Regions from separate parts of the Streptomyces sp. NPDC052016 genome, predicted to be linked through region 3. Evidence: riboswitches for the same ligand, from Rfam matches in the RefSeq annotation. Region 3 holds a riboswitch; each other region holds the start of a gene.

Region 1 (2,258 bases), on a different contig from region 3:
GGGACGGGCCCCGTCTCGGTGTCCAGGACGTGGTCGGCGGGGCGCACGGCGAGCGCCTCGCTGCCCAGCCGCAGCTCGACGTCCAGGCTCTCGAAGTCGACGTCGAAGGCGGAGTCCTCCGCCTTGCCGAGCAGGACGGCCTTGGACAGCGGCGGCCGGTCGTAGGGCTGGTGGGGTTCGGCGCCGATGAGCGTCACCGTCCCGTCGAAGCCCTGTTCGCGCAGGGCGACCGCGGTCTGCACCCCGGCCATGCCCGCGCCGACGACGACCACCCGCCGCCGCGCCGGCCGGCCCTTCTCCCGCGTCTGCTCGCTCACCTGATCACCATAGACAACTGACGATCTGTCAGTCAGTGGTCGTGCTCCGTGACCTGTTCCACAATGCTGGTCCCGCTGCCCTGCTGCGACTCCCACTCCCACGTCTCGTCGAGCCGCACCCGGCCGTCGTCCAGTTCCACGACCGTCGACACGCAGTGTCCGGAGGACGTCGTCCCGTCGTGCTTGAGCTGGACGTACCGGAAGTCGAGCCGGTCGCCTTCCCGCGTACCCACCAGGTGCCCGCGTACGACGTCGCCGCCCGCGTAGTCGGCCCAGATCACACCGCCCCGCTCGTGGTAGGCGAAGCGGGTGCGGGTGCCGACCTGGCCGGGGGCCTGGTCGGCGACGGGGGCGAGGACGAGGCCGTCCAGCGAGCGGGGCATGAGGTGAGGCTCCCTTACAGAGGCTCGGATCCACGGGCTAGGGTGGCCAACGTAGAGCACTCGCGGGAGCCCGGACGCACCGGGCTGAGAGGGAGGCTGGCGGCCTCCGACCGTACGAACCTGATCCGGGTCATGCCGGCGAAGGGAGGGGCTGGACGCCCATGTCCTCACGTACGTCAGACGTCCTCGTGGTCGGGGGCGGCATCATCGGGCTGGTGACGGCGTGGCGGGCCGCGCAACGCGGAATCGCCACGGCGGTGGTGGACCCCGAACCGGGCGGCGGGGCCGCGCAGGTGGCCGCCGGGATGCTGGCCGCCGTCACCGAACTGCACTACGGCGAGCAGACCCTGCTCGGCCTGAACCTGGCCTCGGCCCGCCGCTACCCGGACTTCGCGGCGGAACTCACCGAGGCCACCGGCCAGGACCTCGGCTACCGACGCTCCGGCACACTCGCGGTCGCGCTGGACGCCGACGACCGCGCGCACCTGCGCGAACTGCACGTCCTGCAGCAGCGGTCGGGACTGGAGTCGCAGTGGCTGTCCGGGCGGGAGTGCCGGCGGCTGGAGCCGATGCTCGCGCCCGGGGTGCGCGGGGGGCTGCGGGTGGACGGCGACCACCAGATCGATCCGCGGCGGCTGGCGGGGGCGCTGGTGACCGCCTGCGAACGGGCGGGCGTGGTCTTCCACCGGACGTGGGCCGAGCGGCTGTCCGTGGTGGCCGGCCGGGCGGCGGGGGTCCTCACGCGCGCGGGTACGCCGCTGGCGGCGGGGCAGGTGGTGCTCGCGGCCGGCAGCCTCAGCGGGCGGCTCGCGGGCGTGCCGGACGAGGTGCTGCCGCCGGTACGGCCGGTGAAGGGCCAGGTGCTGCGGCTGACCGTGCCGCGGCGGTACGCCCCGTTCCTGACCCGGACGGTCCGGGCCGTGGTGCGCGGCAGCCACGTGTACCTGGTGCCGCGGGAGAACGGCGAGCTGGTCGTCGGCGCGACCAGCGAGGAACTGGGCTGGGACACGACGGTGACGGCGGGGGGCGTCTACGAGCTGCTGCGCGACGCGCACGAACTGGTCCCCGGCATCACCGAGCTGCCCCTGACGGAGACCCGCGCGGGCCTGCGTCCGGGGTCCCCGGACAACGCGCCGCTGCTCGGCCCGACCGAGCTGGACGGGCTGCTGCTGGCGACCGGGCACTACCGCAACGGCGTGCTGCTCACCCCCGTGACCGGCGACGTGATGGCACACGCCCTGGCCACCGGTGAACTCCCCGACGAGGCCCGTCCCTTCACGCCCCGGCGCTTCGCCGCCGCCGCACTCTCGGAGCAGCCCGCATGAACATCTCCGTCAACGGTGAGCGGCGGGAGGTCGCGGCCGGCACCACCCTCGACGCCGTCGTACGGTCCCTGACCGCGGCGCCCTCCGGGGTGGCCGCGGCGCTCAACGAAACCGTCGTCCCGCGCGCGCAGTGGTCCGCCACGGCCCTCTCCGAGGGTGACCGCGTGGAAGTCCTCACGGCCGTCCAGGGAGGCTGAGCCATGGCCGACGACCCCTTCGTCCTCGGCGGTACG
Region 2 (2,258 bases), on a different contig from region 3:
ACGGGCGCTGCCGGGCCGTGACCGTGGCTGTGCGCATGCCCGTGCCCGCCGCCGGAACCGGCGCCGTGTCCGCCGCCGTGTCCGCCGCCGTGTCCGCCGCCGTGTCCGCCACCGGGGCCTCCGCTGTGTCCGCCGCCGGAACCCGCGCCGTGCCCGCCGCCGGGACCCGGCCAGCCACCGGATTCAGGGCCGTGCCCTCCGCTGTGTCCGTCTCCCGGGGCATGCCCGTGGCCGTGACCGCCGTCCTGACCCCCAACCGGCCCGCGCTCGCCACCACCACGGCCGTGTTCGGGGCCACCGGGCCCATGCCCGTAACCGCCGCCGCCCGGCTCCTGACCTCCGCCAGACCCGTGCACGCCACCGAACCCCGGGGAACTGTCTCGGTACCCGGGCCCCTGAGCATGCCCACTGCTGAAGTCGCGGACGTCACCAGGACCCTGACCAAGACCTTGACCAGGGCCAGGACCCTGAGCAGGACCAGCACTTCGACCAGAGCCAGGACCCCGGCCAGGACCAGCACTTGGATCAGAGCCAGGGCGGGGTGCAGGGCCCGGACCAGGACCGGAGCCACGGCTGTGGCCGGCACCGGGGCCGGGACCGTCGCCGTTTCCGGCACCCGTGCCGCGGGGCGGTTCGGGCGGTGGGTACGGGGGATGGTGTGTCGTGGTCACCGACCGATCATCGCAAGAACGAAGGGGGCCCTCTGTTCACCGCGCCCGAATTGCCGCTAGCGTGGGGGCAACCTTTGCACACGCGGGAGCTCGGAGCACCGGGCTGAGAGGGCGCTGACCTCCGTCTTCGCGATGTTTCACGTGGAACGTCACCGGCATCGAGTGATGTTTCACATGAAACGTCGGCAGACGGCAATCGCTGCGTCGACCGCTGAACCTGTTACCGGGTAATGCCGGCGTAGGGAGTAGGTCTCATGACCAACAAGGACGCACGCACGCCTGCCTCCACGCAGATCTCTGCCGAGATCTCCGCCAACGGGGAGGCCGGGAAGTCCGTCGGCTGGCACAAGGCGTACGTCGAGGGCCCCCGCCCCGACCTGCGGGTGCCGGTCCGTCAGGTGCACCTCACCAACGGGCAGTCGGTCACGCTGTACGACACATCCGGCCCGTACACCGATCCGCATGTCGAAACCGACGTCCGAAGGGGCCTGCCGCCGCTGCGGGAGAACTGGATCATCGCTCGCGGCGACACCGAGGAATACGCGGGCCGCCCGGTCCGCCCCGAGGACGACGGTATCAAGCACACCTCGCCCCGCGGTGGCCTGCGCAACCTCGACGCGGTCTTCCCGGGACGGCCGCGTGTGCCGCGCCGGAGCCGCGACGGCAAGGCCGTCACACAACTCGCGTACGCGCGCCGGGGCGAGATCACGCCCGAGATGGAGTACGTGGCGATCCGGGAAAACGTGTCGCCGGAGGTGGTCCGCGAGGAGATCGCGGCGGGCCGGGCGGTTCTGCCCGCGAACGTCAATCACCCGGAGATCGAGCCGATGATCATCGGCAAGCGTTTCCTGGTCAAGGTGAACGCCAACATCGGCAACTCCGCGGTCACCTCCTCCATCGAGGAGGAGGTCGAGAAGATGACCTGGGCGACCCGCTGGGGCGCCGACACGGTCATGGACTTGTCCACAGGCCGCAACATCCACACCACGCGCGAGTGGGTGCTGCGCAACTCCCCCGTTCCCATCGGCACGGTGCCGCTCTACCAGGCACTCGAGAAGGTCGACGGCAAGGCCGAGGAACTGACCTGGGAGATCTACAAGGACACCGTCATCGAGCAGGCCGAGCAGGGCGTGGACTACATGACGGTCCACGCGGGCGTCCGCCTGCCGTACGTCCCGCTGACGGCGAACCGCAAGACCGGCATCGTCTCCCGCGGCGGCTCGATCATGGCGGCCTGGTGTCTGGCCCACCACAAGGAATCGTTCCTCTACGAGAACTTCAAGGAGCTCTGCGAGATCCTCGCCGCCTACGACGTCACGTACTCGCTCGGTGACGGTCTCAGGCCGGGCTCGATCGCGGACGCCAACGACGAGGCGCAGTTCGCGGAGTTGAGGACGCTCGGGGAACTCAACCGGATCGCGAAGCGTTTCCATGTTCAGACCATGATCGAAGGCCCGGGCCACGTCCCGATGCACAAGATCAAGGAGAACATCGACCTTCAGCAGGAGATCTGCGATGAAGCTCCGTTCTATACGCTCGGCCCGCTGACCACGGACGTCGCGCCGGCGTACGACCACATCACCTCCG
Region 3 (2,258 bases):
GACGCTGTGGCGGCTGTTCGACGGCACGCTCGTCGAGTCGGTGCTGATGCGGTACCCGGACCGGGTCACCATGTGCATCAGCTCGCAGGCCGGGTGCGGCATGAACTGCCCGTTCTGCGCGACCGGGCAGGCGGGACTGGACCGGAACCTGTCCACCGCCGAGATCGTGCACCAGATCGTGGACGGGATGCGGGCGCTGCGGGACGGGGAGGTCCCGGGCGGGCCGGCCCGGCTGTCCAACATCGTCTTCATGGGGATGGGCGAGCCCCTCGCCAACTACAAGCGGGTCGTCGGGGCCATCCGCGCCCTCACCGACCCCACGCCGGACGGGCTCGGGCTCTCGCAGCGCGGGATCACCGTCTCGACCGTCGGGCTGGTCCCGGCCATCCACCGGTTCTCCGACGAGGGCTTCAAGTGCCGGCTCGCCATCTCGCTGCACGCCCCGGACGACGAGCTGCGTGACACCCTCGTGCCCGTGAACACGCGGTGGAAGGTGCGCGAGGTGCTGGACGCCGGGTTCGAGTACGCCGAGAAGTCCGGGCGGCGGCTGTCCATCGAGTACGCCCTGATCCGGGACATCAACGACCAGGCCTGGCGTGGTGACCGCCTCGGGCGGCTCCTCAAGGGGCGGCCGGTGCACGTCAACCTCATCCCGCTCAATCCGACCCCCGGCTCGAAGTGGACCGCCTCACGGCCCGAGGACGAGAAGGCGTTCGTCGAGGCGATCGCGGCGCACGGGGTGCCCGTCACCGTCCGGGACACCCGCGGCCAGGAGATCGACGGGGCGTGTGGTCAGCTCGCCGCCACCGAGCGGTAGTCTGATCCCGGACAACTTCATACCTTCATATTCCGACAGGGGAGCGCCACAGCGCTGAGAGTGCGGCAACCGGCCGCAGACCCTCTGAACCTCGCCCAGGTCATTCTGGGTAGGAAGTTCGGTCATCACTCGAGCTGTTGCGCCCTGCCCGGGGCCGGCGGAACCTCCGCGGGCCCCGGGCAGGGCCGCGTCTCTTCCTGGTCAACCCCAGGAGGAATCCAGTGCACACCAGGACGTTCGTGGCCGCGGCCGTCGGCCTCGGTCTCGTCACGCTGTCCGCGTGCGGTTCGTCGTCGTCCGACGACACCGCGTCCGGCGGCGGCTCCAGGACCGTCACCCTCGTCAGCCACGACTCGTGGGCCGTCTCCGAGAACGTCCTCGCGGACTTCGAGAAGCAGTCCGGCTACAAGGTGAAGGTCCTCAAGGACGGCGACGCCGGACAGGCCGTCAACAAGGCCGTCCTCACCAAGGACAACCCGCAGGGCGACGTCTTCTTCGGCGTCGACAACACGCTGCTGTCCCGCGCGCTCGACAACGATCTCTTCCAGTCGTACGAGGCCAAGGGGCTCGACCAGGTCGACAGCCGGTACCAGCTCGACGCGGACGAGCACCGGGTCACCCCCGTCGACTACGGCGACATCTGCGTCAACTACGACAAGAAGTACTTCGCCGACCGCAAGCTGGCCCCGCCCGCCACCTTCGACGACCTGGTCAAGCCCGCCTACAAGAACCTCCTCGTCACCGAGAACGCCTCCACCTCCTCGCCCGGCCTCGGCTTCCTGCTCGGCACCGCCGCGCGGTACGGCGACGACGGCTGGGAGGGGTACTGGAAGAAGCTCAAGGCCAACGGCGTGAAGGTGGTCAGCGGCTGGGAGCAGGCCTACAACGAGGAGTTCTCCGGTTCGGCCGGCGGCAAGAAGGCCGGGGCCGACCGGCCGCTCGTCGTCTCCTACGCCTCCTCCCCGCCCGCCGAGGTGATCTACGGCGACCCCAAGCCGGCCACCGCCCCGACCGGTGTCGCCGACGGCACCTGCTTCCGGCAGGTCGAGTTCGCCGGGCTGCTGAGCAACGCGAAGAACAGCGAGGGCGGCAAGGCGCTGATCGACTTCCTGGTCTCGAAGAAGTTCCAGGAGGACATGCCGCTCAACATGTTCGTCTACCCGGTGCTCGAGGGCGCGGCCGTGCCCGCCGAGTTCACCCAGTACGGGCCCCCTGCCGAGGACCCCGAGACCATGGAACCGGCGAAGATCGCCGCGGACCGCGACCAGTGGGTCAAGTCGTGGACCTCACTCGTCCTGAAGTAGCCCCCCGGAAGACCTCCGGGAGGCGTACGGGGAGCGCGGCGCGGCTCGGGCTCATGGTCCTGCCCGTCGCGTTCTTCGGGCTCTTCTTCGCCTACCCCGTCGCCGCGATCGTCTCGCGCGGACTGAACGCCGACGGG

What was found. A riboswitch is a leader RNA that binds a small molecule or an ion and turns the genes downstream of it on or off. The one in region 3 is predicted to bind thiamine pyrophosphate.
Region 1: linked by a shared signal. The riboswitch ahead of thiO (glycine oxidase ThiO) and the one ahead of ACIHAR_RS11830 (thiamine ABC transporter substrate binding subunit) in region 3 are both predicted to bind thiamine pyrophosphate.
Region 2: linked by a shared signal. The riboswitch ahead of thiC (phosphomethylpyrimidine synthase ThiC) and the one ahead of ACIHAR_RS11830 (thiamine ABC transporter substrate binding subunit) in region 3 are both predicted to bind thiamine pyrophosphate.

Annotation. Positions count from the first base shown of each region.
Region 1 covers NZ_JBIUBX010000003.1:242,878-245,135, reverse strand. Annotated here, with positions in the region: gene ACIHAR_RS06085 (FAD-dependent oxidoreductase) at 1-317, opposite strand, end outside; gene ACIHAR_RS06080 (hypothetical protein) at 350-700, opposite strand; TPP riboswitch at 753-864, shown strand; gene thiO (glycine oxidase ThiO) at 862-2,025, shown strand; gene thiS (sulfur carrier protein ThiS) at 2,022-2,222, shown strand; gene ACIHAR_RS06065 (thiazole synthase) at 2,226-2,258, shown strand, end outside.
Region 2 covers NZ_JBIUBX010000018.1:151,750-154,007, forward strand. Annotated here, with positions in the region: gene ACIHAR_RS23255 (YibE/F family protein) at 1-356, opposite strand, end outside; TPP riboswitch at 744-933, shown strand; gene thiC (phosphomethylpyrimidine synthase ThiC) at 926-2,258, shown strand, end outside.
Region 3 covers NZ_JBIUBX010000007.1:234,019-236,276, forward strand. Annotated here, with positions in the region: gene rlmN (23S rRNA (adenine(2503)-C(2))-methyltransferase RlmN) at 1-817, shown strand, start outside; TPP riboswitch at 845-951, shown strand; gene ACIHAR_RS11830 (thiamine ABC transporter substrate binding subunit) at 1,039-2,121, shown strand; gene ACIHAR_RS11835 (ABC transporter permease) at 2,175-2,258, shown strand, end outside.